4 regions of the Ensifer sp. ENS11 genome follow, and region 4 is predicted to be linked to each of the others. Evidence: riboswitches for the same ligand, from Rfam matches in the RefSeq annotation. Region 4 holds a riboswitch; each other region holds the start of a gene.
The links. Region 4 has a riboswitch for cobalamin ahead of IB264_RS07065 (aromatic ring-hydroxylating dioxygenase subunit alpha). Riboswitches for the same ligand answer to the same signal wherever they lie in the genome.
Positions count from the first base shown of each region.

Region 1 (5,198 bases), on a different contig from region 4:
CAAAATCTTCGGGGGTCGTGCGCCGGTGATGCTCCCAGCCGCGCAGGAACGCATCGAAGGCCGCCGGGACCGTCGTTTCCTTGCGTCCGAAGGCCATCTGCTCGTCAGGATTCAACCGAAGCGCAAGCGCGTCGGCAATGCCGCGCATCACTTCGTCCTGCAGCGCAAAGACATCGGAAAGTGAACCGTCGAACTTGCCGGCCCAAACGTGGCCGCCGCTGAGAGAATCTATGAGCTGAGCATTGATCCGTAGCTGTTCTCCGGCACGCTGCACACTGCCTTCGAGGACGTATCGGACACCGAGTTCCTTGGACACCTGCCTGGGTGTCACCGCCCTGCCCTTGTAGGTGAAGGTCGAGTTACGCGCGATAACGAACAAGCCGGATACCTGAGCCAGCTCGGTGACAAGGCCATCGGTCATGCCATCGGCGAAATACTCCTGCCTGGGATCGTCGCTCACGTTGGCAAACGGAAGCACCGCGATCGACGGCTTGTCCGGCGCGGTCAGGTTCGGTGGTTGTATCTGGACCGTTTCCACAGGCGACTCCCAGGGCCGCCACCAGGCCACGCCGGCAGCAGCGCCGAGCACGACAGCAGACGTAACGAGTGCCGCCCAGCGCTTCGCGTGGCGCCCAGCGACCTTTACGCTGCCGGGGCGGGCTTCGTTCAGCCCCAGCCGGTAAGTCCGCACCGGCTTTTCGATATGCTTCAGGCGTTGTTCGCCGAGAAAGACGAAGCCGACATCGAGGTGCTTCTCGACCTGGTCGTAGGCGGTGCCGGAGATGATGATCCCACCCGGTTCGGCGAGGCTCTGCAGGCGCTCGGCAATGATCACTCCATCGCCGTGAATGTCGTCGCCTTCAACGATGACGTCGCCAAGATTGATGCCGATGCGGAATTCCAGTCGACCCTGATCGGAGCCGCGGCTTTCGGATTTCGCGCGCTGAACCTCCACCGCACAACGGACCGCCTCGACGACACTCTGGAACTCGACCAATAACCCGTCGCCCATGGTCTTGATCAACCGCCCGCGATGTGCGGCAATCCTTTGTTCGAACAGGCCGTGCAGATCGGCCTGAAAGCGGGCACACGTACCCTCTTCGTCGGCTTGGGTGAGCAGTCCATAGCCGGAAACGTCGGCAATCATCACGGCGGTGAGCCTGCGTTCCATCTGCCTTCCGGATAATCGAAACGACTTTCGGCTACTCTATCGCAATATCTGACGTTGCTAAAATAAAGTTCAGTTGCCGTGGAGCGTCCGCTCCGACGTCGACTACAGCGCCGCGCGTCTTACTGGACGCGCAAAGGTCGCTGTAACACTTTGAATTGCTGCATGTTTTTATCCTTAGGTCGAATACCATCTAAGGATAAAAACATGCAGGAGTGGCCTTTGCGGCCTGCTGCCGGCAAATTGTCGCGCGCCGCATCTCGACGGGTGGCGTGTCGCACGCGTCGATTGACTTTGCGGCGCCCGCTTCCTAATCATCTGACGTTGGATGGTTTCCCCGGATCGTGGCGATGCGGGGGAATAATTGGGAATGTGACGGATGGACCCAAATCGGGCATCCTTATCGCAGCCGACCCCGCGACTGTAGAACGGTCAGGGTTCGCCATCGGGCTGATAGCCGGCTTCCTTTCGATTGCATGGGGCAATCGAAGGCGGTTTGGAATTCAGCCGGAAAAGCCACTGGCGTGGCTTCGTGATCAGCCGGGTTGGACGCCTCTTCTTCTACGAATCGTCCGCCTTTCACGAAACCAGAAAACGCCGGGAAGGTGAGGCGGGCCGTTCGGGCCCAAGCATCGGTCTTCGCGTGATCACGCGGGGCGCGATGTGGTGGACTCGTGACGCCGTGAGCCAGGAGACCTGCCGTCCGACAGGGGCATTCCGCCCGAAGGGAAGCCCGCTTCCCACGCCATCACGGAGGTTGTCTTGGCTCATCGATCGTTTCCCGAACGCGCCGTCGGCGCGGTGAAATCCTGTTGCCGCTCGAATTCGCGACCAAGCGCGTGAGGCTGCAACGCACATGAGCATTTCCCATGCCGGGCCGGTTCTGGTCCTCGGCGGTGCCCGTTCCGGCAAATCCAGCTTTTCCGAAAGGCTCGTCGAAGCCTCCGGGCTCGGCATGCACTATGTCGCGACCGGCCGTGCCTGGGACGACGAGATGCGCGAGCGCATCGACCATCACCGGGCAAGGCGCGGCGAAGGCTGGACGACGCATGAAGAGCCGCTCGACCTCGTTTCGCTGCTGACGCGCATCGATGACGAGAACCGCGTGGTGCTCGTCGACTGCCTGACGCTGTGGGTCACCAACCTGATGATGGAAGGGCGCGACATGGCGGCAGAGTTCGCGGCCCTTGCCGCTTTCCTGCCGGAGGCGCGGGCGCGCCTCATCCTTGTTTCCAACGAAGTCGGCCTCGGCATCGTGCCCGAGAACCGCATGGTCCGCGATTTCCGCGACCATGCCGGCCGGCTTCACCAGATCGTTGCGGAGAAATCCGCGGAAGTTTACTTTGTCGCGGCCGGATTGCCGCTGAAAATGAAGGGTTGATCCATGACCACTGCCAGAGCCAACCAGGGCAAGATCCCGGCGACCGTCATCACCGGCTTCCTCGGTGCCGGCAAGACGACGATGATCCGCAATCTGCTGCAGAACGCCGATGGCAAGCGCATTGCGCTCATCATCAACGAGTTCGGCGATCTCGGCGTCGACGGCGACGTGCTGAAGGGCTGCGGCGCAGAAGCCTGCTCGGAAGACGATATCATTGAGCTTACCAATGGCTGCATCTGCTGCACGGTTGCCGATGATTTCATCCCGACCATGACCAAGCTGCTCGAGCGCGAAAATCGTCCTGACCATATCATCATTGAAACCTCGGGCCTCGCTTTGCCGCAGCCGCTGATCGCCGCCTTCAACTGGCCTGATATCCGCAGCGAAGTCACCGTCGATGGCGTCGTCACCGTGGTCGACAGTGCCGCCGTTGCCGCCGGCCGTTTTGCCGACGACCATGACAAGGTCGATGCGTTGCGTGTCGAGGACGACAATCTCGACCACGAAAGCCCGATCGAGGAACTGTTCGAGGACCAGTTGACCGCCGCCGACCTGATCGTGCTCAACAAGACCGATCTGATCGACGCCTCCGGCCTCAAGGCCGTGCGCGACGAGGTCGCTTCGCGCACTAACCGCAAGCCAACAATGATCGAGGCGAAGAACGGCGAAGTTGCCGCTGCCATCCTGCTCGGCCTCGGCGTCGGCACGGAAAGCGATATCGCCAACCGCAAGTCTCACCACGAGATGGAACATGAGGCCGGCGAGGAGCACTCTCATGACGAGTTCGACAGCTTCGTCGTCGAGCTCGGCGCGATTGCCGATCCGGCAGGTTTCATCGATCGCCTCAAGGGCGTGATATCAGAGCATGACGTGCTGCGCCTCAAGGGCTTTGCCGACGTGCCCGGCAAGCCGATGCGCCTGCTGATCCAGGCCGTTGGCGCCCGCATCGACCAGTATTACGACCGTGCCTGGGCGGCTGGCGAGAAGCGCGGTACGCGCCTCGTCGTCATCGGCCTGCACGACATGGACGAAGCTGCGGTGCGCGCCGCCATCACCGCACTCGCCTAACTCCTTGAAGCAACGCAATTCCAGGAAAGCCATTTCACGCTTTTCCTGGAATTGCTCGAACGGACAGAAACATGCATCTGCTTCTCGCCCAGAAAGGAACGATCGCCGACGGCAACGAGGCGATCGACCTGGGGCAAACGCCGGCCGACGTGCTTTTCCTGTCGGCCGCCGACACCGAGCTTTCGTCGATCGCGGCGGCCCATGGCCGGCGCGACGGGGAGCTGAGCCTGCGCATCGCCAGCCTGATGAACCTGATGCACCCGATGTCGGTCGACACCTATGTCGAGCGCACGGCAAGGCATGCAAAACTCATCGTGGTCAGGCCGCTCGGTGGCGCCAGCTATTTCCGTTATGTGCTGGAAGCATTGCATGCCGCCGCCGTCACCCACCGCTTCCAGATCGCGGTGCTGCCCGGCGACGACAAGCCCGATCCCGGCCTCGAGCCGTTTTCGACCGTTGAGGCCGACGACCGCCAGCGCCTCTGGGCCTATTTCACCGAGGGCGGCGCTGACAATGCCGGCCTGTTCCTCGACTACGCCGAGGCGTTGATCTCAGACGCGGAAAAGCCGCAGCCGGCAAAACCGCTGCTCAAGGCCGGCATCTGGTGGCCGGGCGCGGGCGTCATCGGCGTCAGCGAATGGAAGGCACGTGTCCAAGAGCGGATGGTCGCGGGGGAGGGATTCGAACCCCCGACAGTCGGGATCTGCTTTTATCGCGCCCTGGTCCAGAGCGGCGAGACCCGGCCGGTCGAAGCGCTGATCGAGGCGCTTGCCGCCGAAGGCATGCGCGTGTTGCCGCTGTTTGTCTCCAGCCTCAAGGATGCCGTTTCGGTCGGCACGCTGCAATCGATTTTTTCCGAGGCGGCACCCGACGTGGTGATGAACGCCACCGGCTTTGCCGTTTCCTCGCCCGGTGCCGACAGGCAGCCGACCGTGTTGGAATCAACCGGCGCGCCGGTGCTGCAGGTGATCTTCTCCGGATCGTCGCGCGCGCAATGGCAGGCCTCGCCGCAGGGGCTGATGGCGCGCGATCTCGCCATGAACGTTGCCTTGCCGGAGGTCGATGGCCGCATTCTGGCGCGCGCCGTCTCCTTCAAGGCGGCCTCGATCTACGATCCCAAGGTCGAAGCCAACATCGTCGGGCACGAACCGCTTTCCGACCGGGTCCGCTTTGCCGCCAGGCTTGCGGTCAATTGGGCAAAACTGCGCCGCGCCTGTCCGGCCGAACGGCGGATCGCCATCATCATGGCCAATTACCCCAATCGCGATGGCCGACTCGGCAATGGCGTCGGGCTCGATACGCCGGCGGGCACGGTTGAAGTGCTGCGCGCCATGGCGAGCGAAGGTTATCCCGTCGCCGGCGTGCCTGAGGATGGCGATGCACTGATCGGCTACCTGATGGCTGGGCCGACCAACGCGGCGAGCCGCGATCGCGAGATCCGCGAAGTTCTTTCGTTCAGCGATTACAATACGTTCTTCGATTCGCTTCCGAAACAGATTCAGGATGAGGTCAGCGACCGCTGGGGTGCGCCGGAAACCGACCCGTTCTTCCTCGATGGCGCCTTCGCGCTGCCGCTTGCCC
Region 1 covers NZ_JACVAN010000004.1:103,457-108,654, forward strand. Annotated here, with positions in the region: gene IB264_RS09760 (adenylate/guanylate cyclase domain-containing protein) at 1-1,171, opposite strand, end outside; cobalamin riboswitch at 1,481-1,887, shown strand; gene cobU (bifunctional adenosylcobinamide kinase/adenosylcobinamide-phosphate guanylyltransferase) at 2,025-2,549, shown strand; gene cobW (cobalamin biosynthesis protein CobW) at 2,553-3,617, shown strand; gene cobN (cobaltochelatase subunit CobN) at 3,689-5,198, shown strand, end outside.
Region 1: another riboswitch for cobalamin. It lies ahead of cobU (bifunctional adenosylcobinamide kinase/adenosylcobinamide-phosphate guanylyltransferase); the one in region 4 lies ahead of IB264_RS07065 (aromatic ring-hydroxylating dioxygenase subunit alpha).

Region 2 (5,198 bases), on a different contig from region 4:
GGCCGACTTCTCGACGGTTCAAGTTATGTCGGGCGGACAGAGCGCTTCGGTCGCGCTGATGATGAAGAACCAGATGTCACTGCTGCAATATCCGGCTGCGGCCGCCAATGCGGTAGTGCTGCTGATCGTCGTGCTCCTGATGGTCGCCGCGATCCTTCGGGTCGTTGATATCCGAAAGGAACTCTGAGATGAACCATGAGCGGCGCACCCTTGAATTCTACCTGCTCGCGGGCTTCTTCGCCCTGTTCGTGCTGTTTCTCTACGGGCCGTTGTCGGCGGTGCTGATCCTGTCCTTTCAGGGGCCGAATGGCGGTCTCACATTTCCGTTGAACGGACTATCGCTGCACTGGTTCTACAATCTCTTCGAGAAACAGGCGGTCGGCGACTTCGGCGCGTCCTTCCGCCGCTCATTCACGCTGGGACTGATGGTGATGGTGGTCAACGTCGTCGTGGCGCTCCTCGCCGGCCTTGCCTTTCGCCACCGCTTCAAGGGGGCGACGGCCCTCTTCTACCTGACCGTTGCCAGCCTGGTCGTGCCCTCGATCATCATCTCGCTCGGGATCGGTGTCGTCTTCCAGCAGTTTGGCCTGAAGCCCGCCTGGTATTCCTCCGGCTTCGGCGCACATCTTACCTGGACCCTACCCTTTGGCGTCTTGATCATGTTTGCCGTCTTCAACCGCTTTTCGCCGGCCTATGAAGAGGCGGCCCGCGATCTCGGCGCCACCCCGTGGCAGACGTTTCGGCATGTGGTGCTGCCGATGATAGCGCCGAGCCTGATCGGGGTCGGCCTCTTCGGCTTCACCCTTTCCTACGACGAGTTCGCCCGTACACTGATGACCTCGGGCAGCTACAACACCCTGCCATTGGAAATCTACGGAATGACCACCAATGTGACGACGCCGGTGCTTTACGCGCTGGGCACGGTCACGACGCTCTTCTCCTTCACCACCATCCTCGTCGCGCTTGCCGTCATTCTGACGCTTCGTCGGCGGCAGGTAAAAATGAGCTAGGTTCGATGCGCATTCTGATCGTCAATCCGAACACCACCCTATCCATGACCGAGAAGGCGGCGGCCGCAGCCCGCGCCGTCGCGGGCCCGAACACGGAGATCATCGCGAGGACGTCCAAGTCCGGACCGGCTTCGATCGAAGGCCACTATGATGGCGCGATCGCGCTTCCGGGCGTGCTCACCGAAATCCGGGACGGCGAAGCGGCAGGCGCCAACGCCGCCGTCATCGCATGCTTCGACGATACTGGTCTGGAAGCAGCCCGCGCGCTTGCCCGCATCCCCGTGGTCGGGCTTTGCGAATCCGCTGTGGCGACGGCCGCCATGCTTGCTCAGCGTTTCACCGTCGTAACCACACTCGAGCGGTCGCGTGTGCTTATCGAGAACCTGGTCATACGCTATGGGATGAGTGCCCGGACGAAGGTTCGCGCTGCGGACATCCCGGTGCTGCAGCTTGAGGACAAGGCTTCGCCCGCGTTGGCGAAGCTGCGATGCGAAATCGAGCTGGCGCTCGTTGAGGACGGCGCCGAGGCGATCGTGCTTGGCTGCGCCGGGATGGCCGATCTTGCGCGCGCACTTCAAGCCGAATACGGCGTTCCGGTCATTGATGGCGTATCGGCAGCCGTCAAGCAGGCCGAGGCGTTGGTGTCGCAAGGACTGACGACCAGCAAGCGCGGCTCCTATGCTCCGCCGCTCAGCAAATCTTATTCAGGTCTTATGAGCGCGCTCGCACCGATCTCGGCTTGAGACCGTACCGAGGGAAGCTCTCCGGCCACGGCGGCCAGCTGCGCGTTCGATGTGGCGGCTTCGGCAATGATCCACTCGCGAAACACCTGGATCTTGTTCTGCCGCCGGTGGCTTTGCGGATAGACCAGCCAATAGGCACGGCCATCCCTGACCACATGGTTGAACGGCCGGACGAGTTTTCCGCTGCGAAGCTCCTCAATCACAAAGGTGGAGACGACCATGGCAATGCCATGATCGAGCAATGTGGTGGCCACATCCATTGCCTGGACGTCGAAGATCAGCTCAGTGCCATTGCTGGCCGGCGGTTCCACGCCCGCTTCGGTCATCCAGCGCCGCCACCAGCTGGCGTTGCCGAAGCGCCTCACCGTGAGAACGTCGGCCGGATCCTTCAGCTGATGTTTTTCCAGGAACGTCGGCGTACAGACGGGCATGTATTCGATCGGGAAAAGAGGAAACACTTCATTGCCCGACCAGTCGCCGTTGCCGCTGCGCACCACGAGATCAATCGCATCGCGCTTGAAGTCGATCAGCTCCGTGGACATGTGCACGCGAATGCTGATGTTTGGATGGGCTGTCTGAAACGAGGCGAGCCTGGAACCAAGCCAACTTGAGACGACGGTTGGCAGTACCGAGATGTGCAGGTGATGCTCGGTCTTGTCGGCAATCTCGGAGAACGCCGTACCCAGTAGATCGAGCGCCTCGGTCACCTTCGGCGCAAGCTGCCGTCCGGCAGCCGTCAAGCGCACTTCCCGCGGCAGACGGACAAACAGCGGCGTGCCGGTGCGGTCCTCCAGCAGTCGGATTTGATAGCTGACAGCGGCTTGCGTCATGCCGAGCTCCTGCGCCGCGCGGGTGAAACTCAAGTGCCTGGCTGCGGCCTCGAACGCGCGCACCGCACTCATGGGGGGAATCTTGCTCATGAAGTGAGATAAGCATTCTTTATGGCAGCATGCGAGAAATCGCTTTGCGCGAAACCACCAAAATCCTCAATTTTCTCGCGAACACATCACCACAGAACTGAAGGGGTTAGCAATGCTTAGCGCACTGCGATCGATCATCCTCCACGTCTGGACTTCGGCCAAGAGAGCTGCCGACGCCACGACGACCATCGATACATTCAGCGAGTTCCAACTGAGGGACATCGGCCTGACGCGAGACAATGACAGCATCCGGGCGCGCGCGGGCGATGTTGCTGATCCGTGGCAGCACGTAGCGGGCTCTGATCCGGGCGGTGCCCTTTCGCCGCAGACGCCAAATGATGAAGTCGCGTCGCCGCCCTCGCGACAAGCTTTCGACCTCGGCCGAATGGAGAAAATAAAGACATAAACATTTCTTTATACGATTGACGCCGTCGACTTTGCGGGGCATTGTCGAACAATCGTGGTTCTGCGGCTCGTCTGACGACAGGCCGGAGCTAAGAGGGAATTCGGTGCGGCGCTGCAAGGCGCTCATGCCGGAGCTGCCCCCGCAACTGTAAGCGGCGAGCGGTCGTCCAATGATGTCACTGAGGGAGACGCCTCGGGAAGACGGGACGGTTCGTGTTGACCCGCAAGCCAGGAGACCTGCCGCGATAGATAACGTCCACGGGCGGGGTGTCCGATGTGTCGCCTTGACGAGCGAGCCAGTCTCGGTCGTGGATGCGTCGCATTCAAAGCCTTGCCCACAACCTTCGGGGTAAGGAAATGACCATCAAGACAGCCAATCTCGGCTTTCCACGTATCGGCAGCCACCGTGAACTGAAGTTCGCGCTGGAGCGTTATTGGGCCGGCAAGATCGAGAGACAGGACCTGCTCGACGTCGCCGCCAGGCTGCGGGCCGAAAACTGGGCCGCGCAAAAGGCGCGTGGGATCCAGATCATTCCATCGAACGACTTCTCGCTTTACGACCAGGTTCTCGACACATCAGTGCTGGTTGGTGCGGTGCCACCGGCCTATGGCTGGAAGGGCGGCCCGGTCGACCTCGACGCCTATTTCGCCATGGCGCGCGGTTCGACGACTGCCGCCTGCGCGTCCGGTTGCACGCATGGCGGGCCCGACGGGGGCAACCAGGCGCTGGAGATGACCAAGTGGTTCGACACGAACTACCACTACATGGTTCCGGAATTCGCGGAGGATCAGCGCTTCGAGCTGACGAGCAATGCGCCGCTTGACGCCTTCCTCGAAGCCAAGGCGCTCGGGCATGTCACCCGCCCTGTCGTCCTCGGCCCCGTCACCTTCCTGAAACTGGGCAAGGCGCTTGCCGGCGGATTCGACACCATCAATCTGATCGAGCGGCTGCTGCCTGTTTATACGAAGCTTCTCACCGAGCTTGGGGAAGCCGGCGTCGAATGGGTGCAGATCGACGAGCCATGCCTGGTGCTCGATCTCACTGAGCGGGAACGCCAGGCGCTGGCGCTGACCTACCAGACGTTCGCCTCGGAACTTCCGCAGTTGAAAATCATGCTCGCGACCTATTTCGGCGCGGTCAGTGACAACATGCCGACAGCCCTTTCGCTGCCGGTTGCCGGGCTGCATGTCGACCTCGTGCGGGCGCCGCAACAGCTCGACTTGCTACTTCAGACGGTACCGGCACAGCTTGTGCTGTCGCTCGGCGTCGTCGATGGCCGCAATGTGTGGCGTACCGATCTTGCCGGCCTCTTCCGCCGGCTGCAGCCGTTGATCGAGGCGCATGGCCGCGATCGTATCGAGCTTGCACCATCGTGCTCGCTGCTGCATGTGCCAATCGACCTCGATCTCGAACGAGCGCTCGATCCGGAGCTCGTCTCCTGGCTTGCCTTCGCCCTGCAGAAGCTGGACGAACTCAGCCTGCTTGCCCGCGCATTCGAGCCGGGCCTGGCCAATCCCGAGCAGGTCTTTGCAAAATCGATTGCTGCGGTCGAGGCACGGCTGACCTCGCTCAAGGTCCACGATCCACTCGTTGCCGGACGCTTGAAGAACCTGACGGCAGCAGACAGCCGCCGTCAATCGAGTTTTGCAACGCGCCGGCGGCGGCAGGAAGACAGGCTGGCACTGCCGCTCTTCCCGACGACGACGATCGGCTCCTTCCCGCAGACGTCAGAGGTGCGCCAGGCACGATCGCTGCATGCCAAGGGCGAGCTCAGCTATGTCGACTACCTCGCCTACCTGCGCCAGGAGACGGAGAAGGCCGTGCGCTGGCAGGAGGAAATCGGCATCGAGGTGCTGGTGCACGGCGAATTCGAGCGCAACGACATGGTGCAGTATTTCGGCGAGCAGCTCTCCGGCTATGGGTTCACTCAGAGCGGTTGGGTGCAGAGCTACGGCTCGCGCTACGTACGCCCGCCGATCATCTTCGGCGATGTCTCGCGCCCGAACCCGATGACGGTCGATTGGGCAACCTATGCGCAGTCGCTGACGGACAAGCCGATGAAGGGCATGCTCACCGGCCCGGTGACGATGCTGCAATGGTCGTTCGTGCGCGACGACCT
Region 2 covers NZ_JACVAN010000003.1:299,419-304,616, reverse strand. Annotated here, with positions in the region: gene IB264_RS08460 (ABC transporter permease) at 1-187, shown strand, start outside; gene IB264_RS08455 (ABC transporter permease) at 189-1,010, shown strand; gene IB264_RS08450 (aspartate/glutamate racemase family protein) at 1,016-1,753, shown strand; gene IB264_RS08445 (LysR substrate-binding domain-containing protein) at 1,711-2,655, opposite strand; cobalamin riboswitch at 3,118-3,338, shown strand; gene metE (5-methyltetrahydropteroyltriglutamate--homocysteine S-methyltransferase) at 3,436-5,198, shown strand, end outside.
Region 2: another riboswitch for cobalamin. It lies ahead of metE (5-methyltetrahydropteroyltriglutamate--homocysteine S-methyltransferase); the one in region 4 lies ahead of IB264_RS07065 (aromatic ring-hydroxylating dioxygenase subunit alpha).

Region 3 (5,198 bases), on a different contig from region 4:
CATATCCGAGGTTCATCAGCGCCTTGTTGGCGTTGTAGTGCAGGAACTTCTTCACGTCCTCGGTCAGGCCGACGCTGTCGTAAAGCGATTCGGTATATTTCGCCTCGTTGTCGTAGAGTTCGAGCAGCAGGTCGAAGGCGAAATCCTTCATCTCCTGCCGACGCTCGTTACTCAGCCGCTCCAGGCCCTTCTGGAACTTGTAGCCGATGTAGTAGCCGTGCACCGCTTCGTCGCGGATGATGAGGCGGATCATGTCGGCGGTGTTGGTCAGCTTGGCGCGGCTCGACCAATACATCGGCAGATAGAAGCCGGAGTAGAACAGGAAGCTCTCGAGGAAGACGCTGGCGATCTTGCGCTTCAGCGGATCCGTGGTGCGATACTGCTCGAGAATGAGCGCCGACTTCTTCTGGAGATGTTCGTTCTCCTCCGACCAGCGATAGGCGTCATCGACATCAGGTGTCGAGCAAAGCGTCGAAAAGATCGAGGAATAGGAACGGGCATGCACCGCTTCCATGAAGGAGATGTTGGAATAAACCGCTTCCTCATGGGGCGTGATCGAATCCGCCATCAGTGTCGGTGCGCCGATGCTCGTCTGGATCGTGTCGAGCAGGGTCAGGCCCGTGAACACACGGATCGTCAGCTGCTGCTCTTCCGGCCGCAACGCCGCCCAGGAGGGAATGTCGTTGGAAAGCGGCACCTTTTCCGGCAGCCAGAAATTGCCGGTGAGCCGGTTCCAGACCTCAAGGTCCTTGTCGTCCTCGATACGGTTCCAGTTGATGGCGCGCACGGCTTGCGAGCCCTTGGGCGCCTTGGTCTTCAGTTGGATGTTCATCTTGTTCCCCGGAGTATCAAAGCGCGCAGGAAACGCAGCCCTGCACTTCCGTGCCGGACAGCGCCATCTGACGAAGGCGGATGTAGTAGATCGTCTTGATGCCCTTCTTCCAGGCATGGATCTGCGCGCGGTTGATGTCGCGGGTCGTTGCCGTGTCCTTGAAGAACAAGGTCAGCGAAAGCCCCTGGTCGACATGCTGGGTCGCAGCCGCATAGGTGTCGATGATCTTCTCCGGACCGATCTCATAGGCATCCTGGTAGTAGTCGAGATTGTCGTTGGTCATGAAGGCCGCGGGATAATAGACGCGGCCGATCTTGCCTTCCTTGCGGATCTCGATCTTCGAGACGATCGGGTGGATCGAGGAGGTCGAATGGTTGATATAGGAGATTGAGCCGGTCGGCGGCACCGCCTGCAGGTTCTGGTTGTAGAGGCCGGATGTCATCACCGCCTGCTTGAGTTCCAGCCAGTCTTCCTGCGTCGGGATATCGATGCCTGCGGTTTCGAACAGTTCGCGCACCCGCTCGGTCGCCGGCTTCCATTCCTGTTCGGTGTACTTGTCGAAATAGTCGCCCGAGGCGTATTTCGAGTTCTCGAAGCCCTTGAAGCTCGACCCGCGTTCGACGGCGATGCGGTTGGAGGCGCGGATGGCGTGGTAGGTCACCGTGTAGAAGTAGATGTTGGTGAAATCGACGCCTTCGTCCGAACCGTAATAGACCCGTTCGCGGGCGAGATAGCCGTGCAGGTTCATCTGGCCGAGGCCGATCGCATGGCTGTCGTCATTGCCCTTCTCGACGGAGGGAACCGAGGCGATATGGCTCATGTCGGAGACCGCGGTCAGCGCCCGGATCGATGTCTCGATCGTCTTGCCGAAATCGGACGAATCCATCGCGGCGGCGATATTCAGCGAGCCGAGATTGCAGGAGATGTCCTTGCCCAGGTGCTTGTAGGACAGGTCGTCATTGTACTCGCTGGCTTCGCTGACCTGGAGGATTTCTGAGCAGAGGTTGCTCATGGTGATGCGGCCGGCGATCGGGTTGGCGCGGTTCACCGTGTCTTCGAACATGATGTAGGGATAGCCCGACTCGAACTGGATTTCGGCCAGCACCTGGAAGAACTCGCGCGCCTTGATCTTCTTCTTGCGGATCCGGCTGTCGGCGACCATTTCCCGATATTTTTCCGTGACCGAGATGTCGGTGAAGGCAACGCCGTAGACGCGCTCCACGTCATAGGGCGAGAACAGGTACATGTCCTCGTTGTTCTTGGCGAGTTCGAAGGTGATGTCGGGAACGACGACGCCCAGCGACAGCGTCTTGATACGGATCTTCTCGTCGGCGTTCTCCCGCTTGGTGTCGAGGAAACGCATGATGTCGGGGTGGTGGGCGTTGAGATAGACGGCGCCGGCACCCTGGCGGGCGCCAAGCTGGTTGGCGTAGGAGAACGAATCCTCCAGCAGCTTCATCACGGGAATGATGCCGGACGACTGGTTTTCGATCTGCTTGATCGGGGCGCCGGCCTCGCGGATGTTGGTAAGCGACAGCGCCACGCCGCCGCCGCGCTTCGACAATTGTAGCGCCGAATTAATGCCGCGCGCGATCGATTCCATGTTGTCCTCGACCCTCAGCAGAAAGCAGGAGACGAGCTCGCCGCGCTGCTTTTTGCCGGCGTTGAGGAAGGTCGGGGTCGCCGGTTGGAAGCGACCGGAGATGATCTCGTCGACCATGTCGCGCGCCAGCGCCTCGTCGCCGCGCGCCAGCGTCAGCGCCACCATGCAGACCCGGTCCTCGTAGCGCTCGAGGTAGCGCTTCCCGTCGAAGGTCTTCAGCGTGTAGCTGGTGTAATATTTGAAGGCGCCGAGAAAGGTCGGGAAACGGAACTTCTTGTCATAGGCGTGATCGAACAGGTCGCGCACGAAGTTGAACGAATACTGGTCGAGAACCTCCTGCTCGTAGTAGCCCTCGGTGACGAGGTAATCGAGTTTTTCGCGCAGGTTATGGAAGAACACGGTGTTCTGGTTGACGTGCTGCAGGAAGTACTGCTTTGCCGCCAACCGGTCCTTGTCGAGCTGGATCCGGCCGTCCTCGTCATAGAGGTTCAGCATGGCGTTCAGCGCGTGGTAATCGAGCGCCGATTCCGTCGCCTTCAAGGGGCGTTCGAGTGTTGAGACGTCCAAAATCGTTCCATCCCGTTTTTGACATTGGCGACGTCCTCATCGGTTCCCAACAGTTCGAACCGGTAGAGATAGGGCACCTGGCACTTGGCCGAGATCACGTCGCCGGCGATCCCGTAGGTCGCGCCGAAATTGCTGTTGCCCGCGGCAATCACGCCGCGGATGTGGGAGCGGTTGTCCGCATCGTTGAGAAAGCGGATCACCTGTTTGGGCACGGCGCCCCGGCCGTCGTCGCCGCAATAGGTCGGGACGACGAGCACATAGGGTTCGTGCACGTCGAGCGGCGCGTCGGCCGCGCTGACGGGAATGCGTCTGGCGCGCAGGCCGAGCTTGCCGACGAAGCGATGGGTGTTTTCCGAGCGGGTGGAAAAATAGACGATCAGCCCCATCGCGCCGTACCTCGGCTTCAGGACAGTGCGCTGATCTTGTCGGGGCGGAAGCCTGCCCAGTGCTCCGGACCGGCGATGACGACGGGAACCTGCATGTAGCCAAGGCCCTTGACCGTCTCGAACGCGTCCTGGTCGACCGAAATGTCGATCACCTCGTAATTGACGCCCTGGCGGTCGAGCGCGCGATAGGTTGCGGTGCACTGGACGCAGGCGGGCTTGCTGTAGACGGTGACGTTCATTTCTTCCTCGTTTGGTCGGCTGGATCTGGGCATGAAAAGGCATGCGGATACGCACAAGCGATCCGGCGAAATGCAGGACTGGCAGGATGACCGCTTGCTCGGGTCGAGAAGACCCGGGCGCGGTTGTTCGTCAGATTCGCGGCTTCCCGCGCCTCTTCATTGGCGAATGATAGGAATTCGATGACGCGGACATGACTTCACCCCGAAGTTGAAGACGGCGCTTCCGGGGAGACGTCGAGACGATCAGGCAGGTTTCATCCTGCCCCATGCACACCTCTGACCTCTCCGGACACCCCGCCCGTGGACGTTTATCGATCGAGGCAGGTCTCCTGGCTCACGGGTCGGTGCTTCTGTCCGGACCTTCCCGATGCATCATGCTTCAGTGGCCGAATGCTGGACAGTTGCTCGCCGTTTACAGTTGCGGGGGCAGCCACGGCTTAGCCAAGCGAAATCGCTACGACGGCACCGTATTCCCATCTTCGCTCCCAATCCTTGCGAATCGGGAGAACCTCGAACACTAGATATAGTATATGTCGGGAAAATTGCGTCAATAGGTTCCATGTCGAAGCCACCTGGGAGGCGGACAATATTTTTTCGGGTGTGGATAGCGGGGAGTAAACGACAAGTGTCGGCGAAGCCTGTGGATGGAGAGCCGTCATTGACAGCTCTGCTGAAATCCTCAAGCCGCGAAGGCGGGAACAGGACGATTGTCCCCGTCGACTGCCACCATGATGAAGGCGCCATGGGCAGTCAGGGTCTGTTTCGCTCCCGTCAAATCCTCTGACCACAATTCGACATCGACCGTCGTCGAGCTCCGTCCGGTGCGCACAATCCTGGCGACAAGCTCGATGATCGAGCCAACGGTGATCCGGTGCTTGAAATCGATGCGCTGGCAGGAGGCGAGCACTGTCGTCTTGCGGCTCGCCCGTGTCGCCGCGCCGAAGGCGGCCTTGGTCATCTGCGCCAGCGCGTCGCCGCCAAACATGGCGCCGAAGCTGTTGGCCTGATCCGGAAAGACGATATCGACCATGCGCACGGCATCGTCTTTTGGCGCTCCGATCGCATCGGTGTCGAGAGAAGGCAACGACCAGCCGGCGCCCTTGCCCTCCGGCATCGCGACCATGGTGAACTGGCCGCGGGCGCACAGATCGCGGGTGCCGGCCGTCAGATCTTCCGCGATCATATCGACTTCGACGACCATCGAACGCCGCCCGACCCGGATCGGGCGGCCGCTGCAGCTGACGATATGGCCGATGTGGGCGGGGCCGCGGAAGTCGACGCGATCGCAGGAGGCGGTGACGAAGGGAACGCGGCCGTGGCGCGTGGCGACGATGAAGGCGGTCCGGTCCATGAGTGCGAGGCCCGCACGGCCGAAGAGCGTGCCGTGGTGATTGGTGTCGCCGGGAAAGACGATGTCGATCAAGGTGGCGGGCGCCGGGGTTTCCCCCGGCGCCTTCTCGATATTGCTATCGTCCGTCATGCGTTTGCGGCCTCTTGCCGGCCGGCAGTGAAGGATTGGCGCAGCGTTTGCGCCGCCGCGACCATGTTGACGAGCGCCGGGCGAACTTCCT
Region 3 covers NZ_JACVAN010000003.1:293,724-298,921, forward strand. Annotated here, with positions in the region: gene nrdF (class 1b ribonucleoside-diphosphate reductase subunit beta) at 1-832, opposite strand, end outside; gene nrdE (class 1b ribonucleoside-diphosphate reductase subunit alpha) at 849-3,002, opposite strand; gene nrdI (class Ib ribonucleoside-diphosphate reductase assembly flavoprotein NrdI) at 2,972-3,388, opposite strand; gene nrdH (glutaredoxin-like protein NrdH) at 3,406-3,627, opposite strand; cobalamin riboswitch at 3,929-4,155, opposite strand; gene IB264_RS08435 (acyl-CoA thioesterase) at 4,307-5,107, opposite strand; gene metE (5-methyltetrahydropteroyltriglutamate--homocysteine S-methyltransferase) at 5,104-5,198, opposite strand, start outside.
Region 3: another riboswitch for cobalamin. It lies ahead of nrdH (glutaredoxin-like protein NrdH); the one in region 4 lies ahead of IB264_RS07065 (aromatic ring-hydroxylating dioxygenase subunit alpha).

Region 4 (5,198 bases):
GGTGCGCATGACCGGCTCGTCGGCGACCGGCAGCTCGAGCGTGACGAACTGCCCAGGCAGATAGCGGAACCAGGCCGGCTTTTCCGCCCGGAAGGTAAAGGTCATCACATCGGCGGTCTCGATCACGGCCGATGTGCATTCGAGCATGTTCTGCCTGTCGATCCAGACATGAAGCTCGTCGAAATGATGGAACGAGGATGCCATCTGCATGTCAGGCGACCCGGGAAAGCGGAGCAGCCTCGCCCTGCAGGCGCTGTTCCATGAACTTGCAATACCACTCGACGAACTGCATCACGCCGCCTTCGTGTTCGGGCGAATAGGGGCCTGACTGGTAGGCCGGCGAGCGAATACCAAAGGCGTTCTCCTCGACGATCTGGCGGTCCTGATCGTTGGTCTCGGTCCAGACATGCGTCAGTTGCTCGAGATTGTAGTCGACGCCTTCAACCGCGTCCTTGTTGACCAGCCACTTGGTCGTCACCTGCGTCAGCTCCGGGCCGAGCGGCAGGACGCGGAAGGTGATGGCGTGGTCGGCCAGCACATGGTTCCAGGTCGAGGGATAATGGAAGAGCAGGAGCGTGCCGATATGCTTCTGGCTAACGTCTGCCGACAGTTGCCGCCGCACGGCGCGGGCGCCGGACATGGTGTAGCTCTCGGCGTCGTCGATCAACGGCATGCGCGCCGAGCGGAACTGGCCGGTCTCGGACATCCGGAACTCGCTCGGCAGTCCGGCTGCTTCGCATTTCGCCCAATGCGCGGCAATGACGGGATCATCCTTGGCGCCCTGCACACCGGTCGCCGTCGGCGCTTCGGGATAGGTGCGGCAAAGTTCGGGGTGGTTGGCGGCACAATGGTAGCACTCCCGGTTGTTTTCCCAGACGAGTTTCCAGTTGCCCTTTTCGATGATCGTGCTTTCGAAGGCGACCTTGGTTTCACCCAGGCGGTGCGGCGCAAGATAGGGCGCGACCATGTCGCGGAACGGGCCGAAATCCATCGGCTGCTCGGACAGGTTGATGAAGATGTAACCGCCGACGGTCTCGCAGTGGATCGGCTTCAGGCCGTGGGCCGCCTTGTCGAAATCCTCGCCCATCTGGCGGGCAAAGAGCAGCGCGCCGTCGAGCTCATAGGTCCATTGGTGATAGGGACAGACGAGCTTGGCCGAAGAGCCCTTGTGCTGCGCGCAGACGCGAGAACCGCGATGACGGCAGGAATTGTGCAGGGCGCGGATCGTGCCCTGTCGGTCGCGAACGATAATGACAGGATAATCGCCGACCTGGACGGTGAAATAGTTACCGGCACGCGGGATCTCGCAGTCGTGGCCGATGAACAACCAGTCCTTGTACCAGATGCTTTCGAGATCCTGCCTGTAGTAGTCGGGGTCGATGTAGAAGGCCCGGTCGAGGCTGTAGCCGTCGCGTCGACCCTTCAGCTTGCGGAGCATATCGCCCTTGATGTCCATGTCCTGTCCTCGTTCGCCTTGTTTCGGAGAGGCAGGACTGGAACCCGCACGGGCGCATTGCCTGTGCGATGACGGCTCCGATCCGGCTGCCCGCCGCAACCCGTTACGGTCTGTTCGCGTCAAGGCTGGTTTCCGGGCTCAGGAGCCGTCCGCAAGGACCAGCCCGGCGCCTTCCCGGACGGAACCGTCCAGTGGCTTTGTGCCGTGGCTTTCGCTCCACCACCGTTGCGGGGGCAGCGCCGGGTTTTGACCGGCTTCCCAATTCTCCGCCTTCCCTAAAAGACAGCACCTTGAGTAGGCATATCTAATCGCGGAAGCCATCGTCGTAGCTGCCGATTAACGACATCCGATTCCAGAAAGACGACACAGCACATCAAGCGCACCAAACGCCCTGTGATTGATCATTTTTCATTGTAAACAATAGGATAGCTCAAGGATTGAGCAATTGTCGCTTTTTCCGGCAAGGCTTGCGAGAAAGCGCGGATCCTTCGCCATTTTGCGACATGTCTTCCCGTGACGCGGGGCAAGGCCCACCGACGCGAGTGAAATCTTCCATTAACCATAATGCATTAGCGTCGCCTGACGGAGAAACCGGCCGAACCGGCAAACAGCGCATTGAAGTTCATGGCAAAGCTCAAATACTACGACGCCGCAGCCGAGAAGCTGCCAACGATCGCTCCGAAGACAGCGGTCCACACCGAGTTCCTGCGCACCGGCCGCATAGAAAGGCGTCAATGGTCGCAGCGCGAGCGGCGTTATCTGAGCTATGACGAGGTTGCCGAGCGCACCGCCCACAAGCTGACGACCGCCGGCGAAACGACGCACAAGCGGATGAACGGCTTCCATACCTCGATCCAGTTTCCCAAGATGATCTTCCACCGCACGCTCACCGGTCGGCCGCATCTCGGCTATTGCCATGTCACGGCGGCGAGAACACATCTCGCCCCGTCCAAGGACGTCACCTGGTCGTTCTATTTCGCCAACTTCTTCTGTGACCTCGGCGACGAGAAACACTTCTTCGAACGCATCCAGACCGGCTATTCCCGAATGTACTTCGCCGTTGCCATCGAGCCCGATGCGCCAGAGGGGCAGATGACCATCAATCGCAGCGTTCGCGACAACGGGCTGCTCTTTCGTACCGACGACCCGAAAGTCGCGCTCAAGAACGTGCTGATGCTCGGCGCGCGCGACGAGGCATTGAAGCGCATCATTCGCAGCCTCTGAAGCGCAGACCCGGTTGCCTGAAGAAAATCGTTCTGTTTTCACCGTGGCTCCTTTAAGGAAGCCTCGGAAAGGGAAACGGAAGCGACATGGCCGAAATCATCGATACACGGACCGAGCCGGAACGGGCGATCGAGCGTGCCTGTGCGGTGCTTGCCGAAGGCGAGCCCGTCGCGATTCCGACCGAGACGGTCTACGGCCTGGCAGCGGACGCCACCAATCCCGATGCGATCAGCCGTATTTATGAGATGAAGGGGCGTCCACGCTTCAACCCACTGATATCGCATGTGTCAGACATGGCGATGGCTGAAGCCCATGTGACATTCGATTCGTTGTCGCGGCGCCTGGCCGAAGCGTTCTGGCCCGGCCCGCTGACGTTGATCCTGCCCCAGCGCACAACAAGCACCGTGCACGCGCTTGCCTCGGCCGGCCTCGACACGCTCGGCATCCGCATGCCTGATGGCTTTTCACGTCGGGTGATTGCCCGCTTCGGCCGCCCGCTCGCCGCACCGAGCGCCAATACGTCGGGCAAGATCAGTCCCACAAGCGCTGCCCATGTGGAAGCCGATCTCGGGCCGCGCCTCAAGCTCATTCTCGACGCCGGCTCTGCGGAGATCGGGCTTGAATCGACGATCATCAAGGTCGAGGACGGCGCGCTGCGCCTGCTGCGTCCGGGCGGTCTCGACGTCTTCGAAATCGAAAGGCTGACCGGCCTTACCGTCTCGAGGCCGCAGAGCGCCGGAGCGACTATCGAGGCCCCGGGCATGCTCGCCTCGCACTACGCGCCGGGCGCAGCTGTCCGGCTCGACGCCGCCGACGTGCGTCCGGGAGAAGCGCTGATCCGGTTCGGCAATGCGTCGCTCCCCGGCGAAGAGCACGCCGCGATCGTACTCGACCTCAGCCCGGCAGGCAGCCTGCGCGAGGCAGCTGCCAATCTTTTCGACTATATGAAGAGGGCGGATGCCAGCGGCTCCGCAACCATCGCCTTCGGCCCCATCCCTTCGGAAGGGTTGGGAGAGGCGATCCTCGACCGGCTGCAGCGTGCTGCCGCCCCCAGAGACTGACCGACAGGCACTTTTCCAGCGCCGTGCGTCAAATATGACGCGCAAAGGACGCTGTAACGCTCTAAACCCGCTGCATAATTTTGTCCTTAATTCGATTCCGATTTAAGGAATTATGCAGTAGCGCCGTCGGGCGCATTTGCGAAGGCAGGGCCATGACGACGACGCTCCCCTCTCCCGAACTGATCGCCTCCTTCATCGACATCGTCGGCAGCGCCAATGCCTTGACGAACCCGGCGGACCTCGCGCCCTACCTCATCGAATCCCGCGGGCTCTACAAGGGCACCACCCCGATGGTGCTTCGCCCCGGTTCGGTCGAGGAGGTGTCGCGCATCATGAAGCTTGCAAGCGCGACCCGAACGGCAATCGTTCCGCAAGGCGGTAACACCGGCCATGTGGCGGGTCAGATCCCGCGCGAGGGCAAGGCCGATATCGTCCTGTCGCTGCAGAGGCTGAACCGGATTCGCGACATCGACCCCGTCGGCAATGTCATCGTTGCCGACGCCGGCTGCATCCTTGCCGATATCCAGAAGGCGGCCGATGATAACGATCGACTGTTTCCGCTGTCGCTCGGGTCGGAAGGCTCGGCCCGCATCGGCGGCAACCTCTCGACCAATGCCGGCGGCACCGCAGTGTTAGCCTATGGCAACATGCGCCAGCTTTGCCTCGGCCTCGAAGTGGTTCTGCCGACCGGCGAGATCTGGGACGGGCTGCGCCGGCTGAAGAAAGACAATACCGGCTACGACCTGCGCGACCTGTTCATCGGCGCCGAAGGTACGCTCGGCGTGATCACCGGCGCGGTGCTCAGGATGTTTCCGAAGCCCCTTGGCCATCAGGTGGCCTTTGCCGGCGTCGGCAGCGTCGAACATGCGCTGGCCCTCTTCGACAAGGCCTCGAGCCTCTGCGGCACTGCGCTCACCGGCTTCGAACTGATGCCGCGCCTCGGCGTCGAGTTCACGACAAAGCATATTCCAGGCGTGCGCGACCCGATGGAAACCGTTCACCCGTGGTATGTACTCATCGACATTTCCACCTCCGATTCCGCCGAGAGTGCCGAACGCATGGTGCACGAACTGCTGGAGCAGGGCATCGTCGCCGACCTGGTCGAGAACGCAGTGATTGCGACCAGCGAAGAACAGCGCAAGGCGCTGTGGCACATGCGCGAAAGCATGTCGCCAGCGCAGAAGCCGGAAGGCGGCTCGATCAAGCACGACGTTTCCGTCCCCGTATCGAGCATCCCCGCCTTCATGAAGGAGGCCGATACGGCCGTCATGCAGGCGATGCCGGGCGCACGCATCTGCTCATTCGGCCATATGGGCGATGGCAACATTCACTACAACATCTCGCAGCCCCTCGGCGCCGACAAACAGGCATTCCTCGACCGTTGGCGGGAAATGAACGCCATCGTTCATGGCATCGTGCTGAAGTACAACGGCTCGATCTCGGCCGAACACGGCATC
Region 4 covers NZ_JACVAN010000002.1:604,643-609,840, forward strand. Annotated here, with positions in the region: gene IB264_RS07060 (hybrid-cluster NAD(P)-dependent oxidoreductase) at 1-210, opposite strand, end outside; gene IB264_RS07065 (aromatic ring-hydroxylating dioxygenase subunit alpha) at 212-1,456, opposite strand; cobalamin riboswitch at 1,562-1,764, opposite strand; gene IB264_RS07070 (DUF6656 family protein) at 2,081-2,680, shown strand; gene IB264_RS07075 (L-threonylcarbamoyladenylate synthase) at 2,767-3,741, shown strand; gene IB264_RS07080 (FAD-binding oxidoreductase) at 3,894-5,198, shown strand, end outside.